One region of the Aquiluna borgnonia genome, then DNA from elsewhere that is predicted to be linked to it. Evidence: predicted binding sites of a transcription regulator. Region 1 holds the regulator's gene; the other holds the start of a gene.
What was found. The regulator HrcA, encoded in region 1, represses chaperone genes, less so after heat shock. The targets are predictions, from matches to a motif close to TTNGCACTCGNNNNNNNCGAGTGCNAA.

Region 1 (7,323 bases):
TGATGGCAATTTCCTCATCGACTTCCAATCGCAGCGATTTGACGTGCTTTGCCTCTTGCTCGGGAAGCCGAACGGAAGATACGGTCAGCGCGGGGTCATAAAACCAATGCACTAGAACCGGCCCTTGGTCCTGCGAGAGCCGAGCCTTGGTGAATCCTCCTGGTGATGCTCGCGAAGCTTTTGAAACAGCGCCTTGGCGCCAGAGTCCAGTCGGGTCGGCGTTAGCACCTTGAGCTGGATGTTCAGGTCTCCTCGACCTCGGCCTCGAATTCGAGTCGCCCCCAAACCCTTGACAGTGATGGTGTCACCGTGCTGGGCACCCGGCTTGACCTCAATGGATGTGGAACCGTCAAATGTGTCAATCTCCGTTTTGAACCCGAGAGCGGCATCTGCCACCGGAACTTCCAATACAGCCACCAGGTCATCACCATCTCGACCAAAAATAGGATGCGGCCGAACAGAGATTTCAAGGTAGATGTCACCCGCTGGACCGCCGGCAAAACCAACTTCACCCTGACCGGCAAGGTGGAGGCGCATTCCGTCGGCCACTCCGGCGGGAATCTCTAGGTCGAGTTCGCGCTTGGCTCTTACTCGACCCTGCCCGCGACAGGAAATGCAGGGATCCGGAATGACTTCACCGGTTCCTCGACAGGATCCACAAGGGGTGGTCGTGACCATCATTCCCATAAAAGACTGTACCTGTCGTTGGATTTGACCAGACCCTCGACATATGTCACACACGCGCGCAGAGGTGCCCGGTTTGCAACAGGATCCGTGGCACGTCTCGCACAGGATTGCAGTGTCAATGTTGAGAGTCTTTTCGACTCCAAAAATAGCCTCGTCAAGTTCTAGGTCGACCCGAAGCAAAGCGTCCTGCCCACGCTGAGCCCTTGACTGAGGCCCACGGGCCCCGCCCCCAAAGAATGACTCAAAAATGTCCCCCAGGCCAAAGCCAGCATCGCCGCCGCGGTCGTAGCTTGCCCGCTGATTTTCATCCGAGAGGACTTCGTAGGCGTGCGTTACCAGCTTGAATTTTTCTGAAGCGCTAGGGTCTGGATTTACATCCGGGTGAAGCTCACGGGCGAGTTTTCGATAGGCCTTTTTTATCTCATCGGTGGAAGCGGTCCGAGAGACGCCGAGCACCTCGTAGTGATCGCTCAAGAGTTTCCCTCCAAAATTTTGGTCAGGTATCTAGCAACTGCCCGGACGGCCGCGATGTTCCCCGAGTAGTCCATTCTCGTGGGACCCAAAACACCAAGCTTGGCTATCTCGGCACCGTTATTCTCATAGCCGGTGACCAGAATTGAGGCACTCCTTAGATTCTCGTTTCCGATTTCACTGCCAATTCGCAAGCCCACGCCGTGCTGATCTGCACTCAATTCCTCGAGGAGCTTGAGTAGCACAACCTGCTCCTCAATCTCTTGCAAAACGCGTGAGAGATCGCCTGAGAAATCCTGCTCCTGCTTAACCAGGTTGGCAGCACCTGAAATCATGATCTTTTCGAGTCGATTCTCGTCAACCAGCTCCAGCAAAGCGGATATCAAAACATCGATTGCAGCGCGTCGCGCGGGAGAAAACTCCGTCACCAAACCCGACACCTTGGCCTTAACCTCAGCCAGCGGCAACCCGGCAAGGGTTCCGTTTAGCCTGCCGCGCAACTCTTGAACCACCGCATCATCCAGCTCGGCAACTTCAACCTGGTGCTGCTGAATCCGACCAGAGTCAGTTATGAGCATCAGTAGCACGCGGGCTGAATTCAACGGGATTAGTTCAATGTGGCGGACGCGGGACTTTCCGAGCGATGGGTACTGAACAAGAGCGAGAGTGTTGGTCAGCTGCGCCAGTTGCCTTGCAGTCCGCTCCACGATGTCATCGATGTCGTTTGCACCCACCAAGAAATTCTCAATTGCACTCTTTTCGGCCTGCGAAAGTGGCTTAAGGTCTGAAAGCTTGTCAACAAAAAGGCGGTAGCCCTTTTCGGTTGGGATGCGTCCGGCTGAGGTGTGAGGCGCAACAATCAGCTGCTCTTCTTCCAAAAGCGCCATGTCGTTACGAATTGTGGCTGCTGAGACTCCCAGGGGATGTCTATCAAGCAGTGACTTTGAGCCCACGGGCTGTGAGGAGTATATAAAGTCCTGAACAATAGCCCTAAGAACCTCTAGGGATCTCTCTGGAATCATTGGCACTCACCTACCTCGAGTGCCAAGTCTAAAACAACTGAGCTAATTGGTCAGGAAATCCAGCACAATCCCATCCACCAGTAGCCTTCCCTCCAGGGTTGGGACAATTTGACCACCGGGTTCAAGTCTCAGGTGACCAGAGGCGATCCGCTCCGAAACGCGCTGTGGTGAGACGCCAAGGTCCCGTAGAAGTTTGCGATCAACCCCATCCGATGTCCTAAGCTCTAGCAACAGCCGCTCCTCACTGCGGGTCCGAGCGTCAAGGCTCTCCATCGAGTGAATTGGACTGCCCTGAAGCAGTAGCTTCGAGTAGTTGGCCGGGTATTTGTGGTTCCAAAATCTTGTGCCTGAAATGTGAGAGTGTGCGCCCGGTCCAAATCCCCACCAATCCATTGAACGCCAGTAAGCCTGATTGTGCCTGCACGGCTCCCCCCAATTAGAGACTTCATAGTTCTCCAGGCCAGCCTCGGTTAGTTTTTGCTCTGCTAGGAGGTACTTATCAGCATTGAGATCTTCATCAATGTCAGGCATTTCACCCCTGGAGATTCTCCGGGCTAACGCAGTGCCCTCTTCAACGATCAACGCATACGCAGAAACGTGCTCGGGCTTTAGTTCCAGTGCCAGATCTAACGTTTTAGACCAGCTTTCCAAGCTTTCGCCAGGGGCGCCGTAGATCAAATCCAGACTTAGCCTTGCCCCAAGCTCACGAATATCTCGCGCTGCACTCCGAACCTTATCGGCCGTGTGCACTCTGTCCAGTGTCTTCAGAACCTGCTCATCAAAAGATTGAACCCCGATGCTGAAACGGTTGATCCCGGATTCGTAAAAGCCTGCGAGCCGCTCTTTGGTCAGCCCCTCAGGATTTGCCTCCATCGTGATTTCAACATCTTCCCCAAAACCGAACGCCTCTTCGAGCCTTGTTAGCAGAGCCCCGATTTGTGACGGCGAAAACAGTGATGGGGTGCCACCACCGATAAAAACAGTCTCCAGCTTTCTCTTTGGAATACCGGAGCCTGACAGGACGGAGTCAGCGAATTCAATCTCACGAATTAGAGACTCGTGGAATGTGGACTGAGAAATGTCACCGATTTCATTTGCCGTGTAGGTATTGAAGTCGCAGTACCCGCACCTGACAACGCAGAAAGGAACATGAAGATAAACATGAAAAGTTGAGTCGTTTCTCACCTCAACCTCTAGCCTGTTGTCGTCAGGCCAAGGGTCGCCGTGGGGCAACGAGGCAGCCACTATTTCTTCTTGTCGGGCTTGGCTTCTTCGGTAGAGAGCGCAGCAATGAAAGCCTCTTGGGGAACCTCAACCCTGCCCACCATCTTCATTCGCTTCTTGCCCTCTTTTTGCTTCTCGAGAAGCTTGCGCTTTCTAGAAATGTCACCGCCGTAACACTTGGCAAGAACGTCCTTGCGAATAGCCCTGATGGTTTCCCTGGCGATGATTCTGGCTCCGACGGCAGCTTGAATTGGAACTTCAAACTGCTGCCTAGGAATTAGCTCCCGAAGCTTGGTTGCGATCCTGGTGCCCTGCGCGTAAGCCTTGTCACGGTGAACAATCGAGCTGAAGGCGTCGACTTTTTCACCCTGGAGCAGCAGGTCAACCTTGACCAAATCCCCTTCGGCAAAGCCATCGTCCTCATAATCTAGGGATGCGTAGCCCTGGGTTTTGCTCTTCAGGTGATCGAAGAAATCAAACACGATTTCAGCCAGCGGAAGCTTGTAGCGAAGTTGGACCCTGTCTTCACCTAAGTACTGCATGTCAATCAGAGAGCCTCGACGAGACTGGCACAGCTCCATGATCGTTCCAACATAATCTTTGGGGCTGAGGATGGTCGCCTTGACCATGGGCTCAAAGACCTCACGAATTTTTCCCTCTGGGAATTCGGAAGGGTTGGTGACAATGTGCTCTCCGCCATCATCCTTTGTAACTCGGTAAATCACCGATGGCGATGTTGCAATCAGCGAGAGATTGAACTCTCGCTCAAGTCGCTCAGTGATGATCTCAAGGTGCAGCAGCCCAAGGAAGCCGCAGCGGAAACCAAATCCCAGTGCAGCGGAAGTCTCAGGTTCATAAACAAGTGACGCATCCGAAAGGCGAAGCTTGTCCAGTGCCTCGCGCAAGTTTGGATAGTCACTTCCGTCAATTGGATAAATACCCGAGAACACCATGGGCTTTGGCTCTGCGTAGCCCTTGAGCGCTTCGGTGGCTGGCTTTAGTTTGGTGGTTACAGTGTCGCCAACTTTCGACTGACGGACATCTTTCACACCGGTGATTAGATAGCCGACCTCACCAACGGATAGTCCCTTGGTTGGTTCTGGCTCAGGAGAGATAACACCGATTTCAAGAAGCTCGTGGACAGCCCTGGTTGACATCATCTGAATTTGCTCGCGCGGGTGGAGTTTTCCGTCGATCATTCGAACATAGGTCACAACGCCGCGGTAGGAATCGTAAACCGAGTCAAAAATCATTGCTCGGGCCGGAGCGTCTGGATCTCCCACTGGGGCCGGTACTCGGTTAATGATGCGATCGAGCAGCTCAGGAACTCCAGCTCCGGTCTTTCCCGAAACCCGCAGGCAGTCTTCTGGAGAACCACCGATCAAACTTGCTAGTTCCTCCGCATACTTTTCAGGCTGTGCCGCGGGCAGATCAATCTTGTTGAGGACCGGGATGATCTCGAGGTCGTTTTCAAGAGCCAGGTAGAGGTTTGCCAGCGTTTGAGCCTCAATACCCTGTGCGGCGTCGACAAGCAACACTGCGCCCTCACAGGCGGCGAGCGACCGCGAAACCTCATAGGTGAAGTCCACGTGACCGGGCGTGTCGATCATGTTCAATGCGTAGGTCGTTCCGTCAACCTCCCACGGCAGGCGCACGGCCTGAGACTTGATGGTGATTCCACGCTCACGCTCGATGTCCATGCGGTCGAGGTATTGCTCTCGCATTTGGCGATCGTTCACAATTCCGGTCAGCTGAAGCATGCGATCGGCAAGGGTGGACTTACCGTGGTCAATGTGAGCGATGATGCAAAAATTGCGAATCAGGCTTGGCGGCGTTTGCGACGGCACAAGGGCGTTCTGAGCACGTGGCGACAAGCTAACCTCAATTTGCTGGGTGAATGGATGTAGGTATTCTCTCACGGAGCTTGCCCCTGAGACGTCCAACTGATAGGATTTCCCCTTGTTCTGAGGTGCACTACCTCAAAAAAGTTTTCGCCTAGGAAAGTGAAACATGGCAAACATCAAGTCGAACATCAAGCGCATCGGCACCAACCGTAAGGCTGAAGAGCGCAACAAGGCTGTCCGCTCCGAGCTAAAGACTGCTGTCCGCGCCGCCCGTGAGGCCGTTGAGTCGGGAGACAAGGCCGCTGCAACTGCTGCTCTGGCACACGCTACCCGCAAGCTAGACAAGGCTGTTTCTAAGGGTGTCGTTCACAAGAACCAGGCTGCCAACCGTAAGAGCTCAATCAGCAAGAAGGTTGCAGCTCTCTAAAGATTCGAAACTTTGAAAACCGGGCTTCGGCCCGGTTTTTTTATTTCCTAGCCATGGCCATCAGCAGGCGCTCAATAGAAAATTCTGGGTCCCGGCTTGCTCCCTTAACATCCGCGTCAGTTTGGGCAGCAAGCTGCACAAGAGACACCAGCGCAGACTCATCCCAGCCTTGCAATTCCCTGCGAGCCTTGTCCAACTGCCAGGGCTGCATCCCCAAGGCTGCTGGAGACGCATTCCTATCGTTATAAAGCCTGGCCAATTGGCGAATTCGCATGGCTAACGCCGCATTCAGGGCAACAGGATCAATTCCCGTTGTGAAGCCATGGCGGAACAACCGAATCGCCTCAGCCGCGTTTCCAGCAAGCGCTGCATCGGCAATTTTGAAAGCATTGGTTTCGACTCGCCCCTGAAAGTTTCGCTCCACCACCTCTTGGGTGATCGTGCCCTCGGCAGCTGCAGCCAGCTGGGCGCAAGCACCGCCAAGCTCGGCAAGGTCCTGGTTGAAAGCTGCCAGCAATGCCTTGAGACCTGAGGCATCGATCTTCTTTCCTGAATTTGCCAGCTCTTGCTTGACGAAGTCTGCACGTTCACTGTCCTTCTTCAATTCCTCACAGCTAACGACAAGAGCCTGCTTTGAGAGCGATTGCTTCAGCTTTTGGTTGTGCCCAACGCTGTTGGGTACTCTGACCACCACGGTGCAGGCCTCTATGGGATCTTCAGTCAGCTTAGTTAGATCCTCAAGGAGACCCTCTTGAGCGCCCTGAATGATTACGAGCCGCGGCTCCGCGAAAAGCGATGGGGCTGCAACTGTCAATAGCAGGCTCGGGGAGTATTCACCCTCGTCAATTTCGGTTACTTCGAGCTCTGGAGATTCAGTTCGCAAAATTTGCTTGATTCTAGCCATCGCTTTTGAGGCTAAATAAGACTCGGAACCGGTGATTAGGACTAATTGAGCGGGTGCAGCATCCTGCCAATAGACGGTTTTTCCAATCACAGCGAAAGCTTACCTGCGGCCCGGACCTTGACCTCGGTGGCCTCCAACTCAAATGCAATCGGGCCCTGAGTATCGGTCCGGTAAATGGCCGTAGCGCTTGAATTCAGAATTCGAAGAATTCGCTCTGATGGGTGACCGTAGTCGTTTCCCTCCCCCACCGATAACACCGCCAGCTCAGCCTGCACAAGTTCGTAAAACTCTCTCGACTGATCTGCAGACCCGTGATGAGCGACTTTCACCAGTAGAGTTTCCGCCCTCATCTGCTCGAGATATCCGTAAGAATTCCGCATCAGCCTAATTTGCCCTGGCTCCCCAAGGTCCCCTAGGGCAAGGATAGATAAGCCCGGTAGCTCCCAATAGGTGATTATGGATGCGTCGTTAGAATCCTCTGCCTCACTTGCTTCAAATGTCGGTGAGAGAACAGTGAATTTACCGTCGCCAAAAATCTCCACCATTCCTCGAAAAGCCACCTCCGGGGTCACCCCTTGCGCTGCGAGTGCAGTCTCAACACTTCCTACCAACGGTCGGTCATCCGAAAATCCAGAAATCAGAGCGCGTTCAATTTTGCGATTTGATACCGCTCCGAAAATTCCTCCCACGTGATCGGCGTCAAAGTGAGTTAGAACCAGTAGGTCAATTTTTGATATACCGAGC
Region 2 (7,323 bases), 270 kb from region 1:
TCCGGTAAGGATCGCGAGGCTCCAAAACCCCGCAGCGACAATTGAAAGCACCACAAGGCGAATGATGTAGAAGGAAGGGCGCTTTGCCAGAAGACCTTCGGCCTTAACCAGGGTCAATACATCGTGAAAACGGGTGGTTGCCCTGGAGCTCAAGGTGGCGGTCATTTCCAAAGTCTAAGCAACGAATTTGGTATTTACGGTCAGAGAGGAAAAGTATTTAGCTCAAGCTGGAAATAACGATCGTGAGAAGGGGTGCAGCAATCAGCGAGGGAAGCAAATCGGCAACCGAGACCATCCTCAGCTGAAGCACTCTCAAACCTGTTCCCAGCAGCAAAATACCGCCGGTTGCCGTTATCGATGCAACTGCAGCGCTGGATAAAACCTCACCCACGTTCATGGCCAACACAGTGAGGAGTCCCTGCCATAAGCCAACTGGTATTGCGGAGAAAGCAACTCCAGGGCCCATGGTCGCTGCAAAAGCCACCGAAGTAAAACCGTCGAGGGTCGATTTCAAACCCAGAATGTCGATGCCGTTTCCCAGGCCATCCTGCAGCGCACCTAGAACCGCCATCGGACCGATAGTGAAGAGCAGCGAGGCGTTGACGAATCCCTGAATAAAGGCGTCTCGATCTCCCTTGGACTTGGTTTTGCTCTGCAGCCAAGATCCGAATCCCTCAAGACGCTGCTCGATTTTTAGCAGCGATCCAGTGATGCCGCCGATGAGCAGAGAGGCTAGAACGACCAAAATCGTCGGGAAGATTCCGGTGGCAGCCTTGAAATCTTCGTTTGAGAGATCTGCCAAGTTCATCGCGCCGATTACCAAGACGACAAGGCCCATGGCATCGGTGAGGGTTCTGGACATTTTCTCTGGAAGCCGGTTACCAAGCAGCATTCCGACGAAACTGCCGATCAGAATGGCAAGGACGTTGATTATGGTTCCCACCGAGCTAGGCCCCCAGCGAGGTTAGAAGTTCGAACACCAGAAAAGCTGGCCACACCAGAGACTTCAGCACACCCAAGGCGCCAGTCCAAAAGTCTGTGGCGGTTGAGATGTAGTAAATCGCTGCGCCGATGAAGCCCAAACCGTAAAGGGATCCGGACTCCGGAGTGATTTTAGCCATGCGAAAACACTACTGGGCTGGCTTGAAGGTGATGCTCACAGAGTTAATGCAGTAGCGGTTTCCGGTTGGAGTTTGGGGTGCGTCTTCAAATACGTGACCAAGGTGACCACCGCACTTTGAGCAGCGCACCTCGGTTCTGAGCATGCCGTGTGATCGATCTTCGATGTACTCAATTGCTTCATTGCCCTGCGGTTCATAAAAAGAAGGCCAGCCGCAGTGCGAATCAAACTTGGTATCCGACTCAAATAAAAAGGCGTCGCAGCCGCGGCAGTGGTAGCTGCCGGAGCGTTTTTCGTCCAGCAGTTCTCCGGTGTAAGCCCGCTCTGTGCCTGCCATCCTAAGCACGTGGTACTCAAACTCTGAGAGCTCCTGGCGCCACTGCTCATCGGTTTTATAGACTTCGTACATCAATTCCTCCAGGAAAAATAAGCTTTATAACCCTTTAGTAACACATTTACCAGTTATTGCAATTCCCTTGTTTAATCCCCGGTCTTGCGTAAGGTTTATCTAGTCGGATGGAACTTTGCGTTGAAACCCGATGCATTCGCGGACCTCGCGGATGTTTACAAAGCATCAGGAGCAACAATGGCACAAGGAACCGTAAAGTGGTTCAACTCTGAAAAGGGTTTTGGTTTCATCACACAGGACGGCGGTCCAGACGTATTCGTACACTTCTCCGCAATCCAGACTGATGGTTACCGCGAATTGAAGGAAAACCAGCGAGTCGAGTTCGACGTCAAGACTGGAGACAAGGGCCCTCAGGCCGAGAACGTCTCCGTCCTCTAATAGAACAGACCTAAGTCAGGCCGATGTGCATTGCACATCGGCCTTTCGCTTGCACTCTGGGGTGGAGAGTGCTAAAAATGTATTAGCACTCAACAACCTCGAGTGCTAATCCAAACTCTTTAGATGCAAACGGGAGAAACCCAAATGGCAAAAATTATTCACTTTGATGAAGAGGCACGTCGCGGACTAGAGCGCGGTCTCAACATTTTGGCTGACACCGTAAAGGTGACCCTAGGTCCACGCGGACGCAACGTCGTGCTGGAGAAGAAGTGGGGCGCCCCAACCATCACCAACGATGGTGTGTCGATCGCCAAGGAAATTGAGCTGAGCGACCCATTCGAGAAGATTGGTGCAGAGCTCGTCAAGGAAGTTGCAAAGAAGACTGACGATGTTGCCGGTGACGGCACCACCACTGCGACCGTATTGGCTCAGGCCCTGGTCAAGGAGGGCCTACGGAACGTAGCCGCTGGAGCAGACCCAATTTCGCTGAAGCGCGGAATCGACAAGGCTTCTGCTGCGGTTACCGAGGCTCTTTTGAAGATGGCAGTCCCAGTTGAGACCAAGGAACAGATCGCTGCTACTGCCTCAATCTCTGCCGGAGACTCAGTCATCGGTGAGATCATCGCCGAGGCCATCGACAAGGTCGGCAAGGAAGGTGTTGTAACCGTTGAGGAGTCCAACACCTTTGGAATTCAGCTTGAGCTGACCGAGGGTATGCGCTTTGACAAGGGTTACGTCTCCGCTTACATGGTCACCGACCCAGAGCGCCAGGAGGCAATCCTCGAGGACGCCTACATTCTGATCGCCAACAGCAAGATTGCAAACATGAAGGACCTGCTGCCGATCGTTGACAAGGTTATGCAGGCCGGGAAGCCGCTGCTGATCATTGCCGAGGACATCGAGGGTGAAGCCCTTGCAACCTTGGTTGTAAACAAGATCCGCGGAATCTTCAAGTCGGTTGCCGTAAAGGCCCCAGGCTTTGGTGACCGCCGCAAGGCCATGCTGCAGGACATCGCAATCCTCACCGGTGGTCAGGTAATTGCCGAGGAAGTTGGCCTAAAGCTAGAGAACACCGACCTCGCAATGCTGGGACGCGCTCGTAAGGTGGTAATCACCAAGGACGAGACCACCATCGTTGAGGGTGCGGGAGACGCCGACCAGATCAAGGGCCGCGTTGAGCAGATTCGCCGCGAGATCGGAAACACCGACAGCGACTACGACCGCGAGAAGCTGCAGGAGCGCCTGGCAAAGCTGGCCGGTGGCGTTGCAGTTATCAAGGCTGGTGCCGCAACTGAGGTTGAGCTCAAGGAGCGCAAGCACCGCATTGAGGACGCAGTCCGCAATGCCAAGGCTGCGGTCGAGGAGGGCATTGTCGCCGGTGGTGGTGTTGCACTGCTGCAGGCTGGCAAGGTTGCGTTCAACGACCTGAACCTAGTTGGCGACGAGGCTACCGGTGCGAAGATTGTGGCTGTTGCCATCTCTGCTCCGCTGAAGCAGATTGCTATCAACGCAGGTCTAGAGCCAGGTGTGGTTGCCGAAAAGGTTTCCAACCTGCCAGACGGTCACGGTCTAAACGCTGCAACCGGTGAGTACGTGAACATGCTGCAGGCCGGCATCAACGACCCAGTGAAGGTAACCCGCTCTGCCCTGCAGAACGCGGCCTCCATCGCAGGTCTGTTCCTAACCACCGAGGCGGTTGTCGCCGAGCGCCCAGAGCCAGCTGCTGCTCCAGCCGCTGACGCAGGCGCAGGAATGGACTTCTAAAGATTCAAAACAAAGAGCCGGGGTGGAAATCCACCCCGGCTCTTTGTTTTAACCTTTTCAGCTACCTGGCCATTGGCAGTTCAACGCTGAAAGTTGCTCCGCCCCCAGGAGTGGCTTCCACCCAGATCCTGCCCTTGTGGGCGTTTACGATGCTGCGGGCAATAGCCAAGCCAAGCCCAGAGCCTCCAGTTTCGCGATTGCGCGAGTTATCGGCTCGGTAGAAGCGATCAAATACTTTTTCCTGCAGGGCTTCAGGAATGCCCTCACCGTGGTCAACCACGTTCACCTGCACTTTGTCTTCGGCCTTGAGAAGTTCAATAGAGACCTCCGAGCCCTCGGGGGCGAACCTCGAAGCGTTAGCCACCAGGTTGGTCAGCACTTGCTTGATGCGATTGCCATCCATCTCAAATGGCTCAATAGGAGCTTGGCACATCACTTTGAATTCCACCGCGGGGTTAGCAACCCGGGCATCCTTGGCCACCTGCTCTGCAAGGTCAGCAAGGTCATGCTTTTCAAGGTTGAGCTGCTGGAGTTCATCCATCCGCGTCAGGGTCAACAAGCTCTCCACTAGACCAGACATTCGAATCGCTTCGGATTCAATTCGATCCATGGCCTCAGCAATGTCTTTTGGCTTTTTGATCGCACCCATCCGGTAAAGCTCTGCGTAGCCACGTACCGTCACAAGCGGGGTGCGCAGCTCATGGCTGGCATCTGAGACAAAGCGACGCATTTGCTCCAGGGTTTTGTCTTTGCCGCGCACGGCTCCCTCAACCGAATCCAACATGCTGTTCAATGCTCGGTTCAGCCTGCCAATTTCAGTCTTGCCGTGGCGAGCCACCAGACGCGAGGAAAAGTCTCCGGATTTGATGGACTTGGCGGTTCGCTCAACCTCGCGAAGCGGTCTCAGGGCCGAGGTGATGGTTAGCCAAATACTCAATCCGGAGAGAACCAAAAGGAAAACTCCGAAGCGGCCGCCAATGCTGCCGTACTCGGTGATGATTTGACGGTTTGTGCTGGTTGGTAGAGCTACCACCACTGAGCCATTTGCCCTGGTAAGCGGCAGTGCCACCAGACGCCACTCGCCTCTTGGTCCGGGTTCTTGCGTGACATCAACATCAAACGGCACACCCTCGGTTTCGAGCACTACATCTAGGGTGAAATTTTGGAAATTAGGCAGCGTGCGATCGTTGCCGGCGGAGGAGACCAGACCGATGAACTGCTCGCCATCGGCATTCAAGATTGCAATGTAGTAGTCGGACGGAAGCGCAGGCAGGGTCAAATCTCCATTGGCCACGCGGCGTTGAACCTGAAGTGGGTTCTCTCCCGCCAGGGTCGACGCGGTTGCAATCAGCAGCGTGTCAGTATTGCGCTGCAGGTAGGTGCTTAGAAGAGCTACCGTTCCGGCACTTGAGACGCTTAGTAGCAAACCAATCAGGCCCACTGACAATGTAGTGAGCTTGGCGCGGAGCGATATGCGCTCCCAAACCTGGAGAAACTTGCCTGGCAATTACTAGCCCTTGGGACCTTTGAGCATGTAGCCAACTCCGCGCTTGGTGACAATCAGCGGCTCTGTGCTCAGCGGGTCCAGCTTCTTGCGAAGGTAGGAAACGTAGGACTCCACAATTCCCATCTCGCCGTTGAAGTCGTACTCCCAGACGTGGTCCAAAATCTGAGCCTTGGTCAGCACCCGGTTTGGATTGGTTGCCAGGTAGCGCAGCAACTGGTACTCGGTGGGTGAAAGATCTACTATCTGACCGGCAACGGTGACCTCGTGGGCATCTTCGTTCATTTCTAGCTCACCGACCCGAATCACTGATCCGGCCTCACCGTCCTTGCCGGTGCGGCGCATGATGGCGTTGATGCGAGCCATGATTTCATCCAGGCTGAAGGGTTTGGTGACGTAATCATCGCCGCCAACGGTCAATCCGGTGACCTTGTCCTCGGTGTCATCCCTGGCGGTTAGAAAAAGAATAGGAGTCTCGATGCCCATAGAGCGGATCTTTTTGGTCACCCCAAAGCCCGAGATGTCTGGCAGCATCACATCGAGAAGCACGATATCGGGCTGAGTCTCAATGATCTTGTTGATGGCATCTGTGCCATTGGGGGAGGAGAGCACCTGGTGCCCTGCAAACCTAAGGCTTGCCGAAAGCAGATCGCGAATGTTTGGTTCGTCGTCAACAACTAGAACTTTTAGGCTTTCCATGACCTAATTTTGCGCTCTTTATCTGGAAGATTCCTGAGAATCGCCTGAAGTCTAAATCTCGTCGGAGTCCAAGATCTCGTAGGAGTAGCCTTGCTCGGCCAAAAAGCGCTGGCGGTTCTGAGCGAAATCTTGCTCGGCGGTGTCTCGTGACACCAGCGTGTAGAAAGCTGCGGAGCGGCCGTCGGCTTTGGGGCGCAGAAGGCGACCCAGGCGCTGCGCCTCCTCCTGGCGAGAACCGAAGGCCCCGGAGATTTGAATGGCAACTGAGGCCTCGGGCAGGTCAACCGAGAAGTTGGCAACCTTTGAAACCACCAGGGCGGTTAGCTCACCCCTTCTAAACTGCGCAAACAATCGCTCTCGCTCGGCAACATCCGTCTCGCCGGTGAGCTTAGGGATGTTCAGTGCGGCGGAAACCTCTTCGATTTGATCTAGGTACTGACCAATAATCAGAGTTGGCTCGCCAGCGTGTTTTTTGAGCAGCGCCTTGATGATTGGCATTTTGGCTGCGGCGGTGGCAGCGATTCGGAAACGCTGGTCCTGATCGGAAATCGCGTACTGCATTCTGGTTTCTTCCGGAAGCTCAACCCTGATTTCGTAGCAGGCGGCTGGCGCGATGTAACCCTGGGCTTCAATTTCCTTCCAGGGGGCGTCAAAGCGCTTGGGTCCGATCAGCGAGAACACATCGGACTCCCTGCCATCCTCGCGAACCAAGGTCGCGGTTAGTCCCAAACGCCTGCGAGCCTGAAGGTCGGCGGTCATTTTGAAAATGGGCGCTGGAAGCAGGTGGACTTCGTCGTAGACGATCAGGCCCCAGTCTCTGGCGTTTAGCAGAGCGAGGTGGGCAAACTCACCTTTTCGCTTTGTGGTGAGAATTTGGTAGGTGGCGATTGTCACGGGAGCTAGCTCCTTGGTGGAGCCGGAGTATTCTCCAATGTCCTCGGCCTTCAGAGAGGTTCGGGAAATCAGTTCATCGCGCCACTGCCTTGCCGAAACGGTGTTGGTCACCAAGATCAGGGTGTTGGTTTTGATTTGCGCCATGGTGGCTGCGCCAACCAAGGTCTTGCCGGCACCGCAGGGCAGCACTACGACGCCAGAACCGCCAGCTTCGAACTTCTCCACTGCCTCCCGCTGATAGCCGCGCAGCGACCAGCCTGACTGGTCAAGGGAGATTTCAAATGGGGTGCCCGGTGTGAACCCGGCGTTGTCCTCGGCAGGCCAGCCTAGTTTTAGTAGCTCCTGCTTGAGTTGCCCGCGCGCCCAATCCTTAACCCGGTATCCCTTTTCAACCGGTGCCTCCAAAAGCTCAGAAATCTTTTTGTGGCTGGAAACCTCCGCTATCACGGCGGCGTCTTCGGAGCGCAGCACTAGGCCGCCCTCGTCTCGGTCGATGGTGAGTCGACCGTAGCGCGCGATAGTGCTGTGAATTTCCCGCTCCACACCCTCTGGCAC

Region 2: groL (chaperonin GroEL) is a predicted target of HrcA. The motif match lies at 1,990-2,016, and genes of this name have one in related genera.

Annotation. Positions count from the first base shown of each region.
Region 1 is NZ_CP054056.1:578,563-585,885, reverse strand. Features, by position in the region: gene HRU87_RS03035 (RsmE family RNA methyltransferase) at 1-112, opposite strand, end outside; gene dnaJ (molecular chaperone DnaJ) at 112-1,161, opposite strand; gene hrcA (heat-inducible transcriptional repressor HrcA) at 1,158-2,180, opposite strand; gene hemW (radical SAM family heme chaperone HemW) at 2,223-3,425, opposite strand; gene lepA (translation elongation factor 4) at 3,425-5,278, opposite strand; gene rpsT (30S ribosomal protein S20) at 5,415-5,675, shown strand; gene holA (DNA polymerase III subunit delta) at 5,716-6,669, opposite strand; gene HRU87_RS03000 (ComEC/Rec2 family competence protein) at 6,666-7,323, opposite strand, start outside.
Region 2 is NZ_CP054056.1:311,609-318,931, forward strand. Features, by position in the region: gene HRU87_RS01645 (fatty acid desaturase family protein) at 1-165, opposite strand, end outside; gene HRU87_RS01650 (DUF554 domain-containing protein) at 218-943, opposite strand; gene HRU87_RS01655 (hypothetical protein) at 948-1,121, opposite strand; gene msrB (peptide-methionine (R)-S-oxide reductase MsrB) at 1,131-1,532, opposite strand; gene HRU87_RS01665 (cold-shock protein) at 1,707-1,907, shown strand; gene groL (chaperonin GroEL) at 2,052-3,671, shown strand; gene HRU87_RS01675 (sensor histidine kinase) at 3,733-5,178, opposite strand; gene HRU87_RS01680 (response regulator transcription factor) at 5,182-5,874, opposite strand; gene HRU87_RS01685 (DNA repair helicase XPB) at 5,926-7,323, opposite strand, start outside.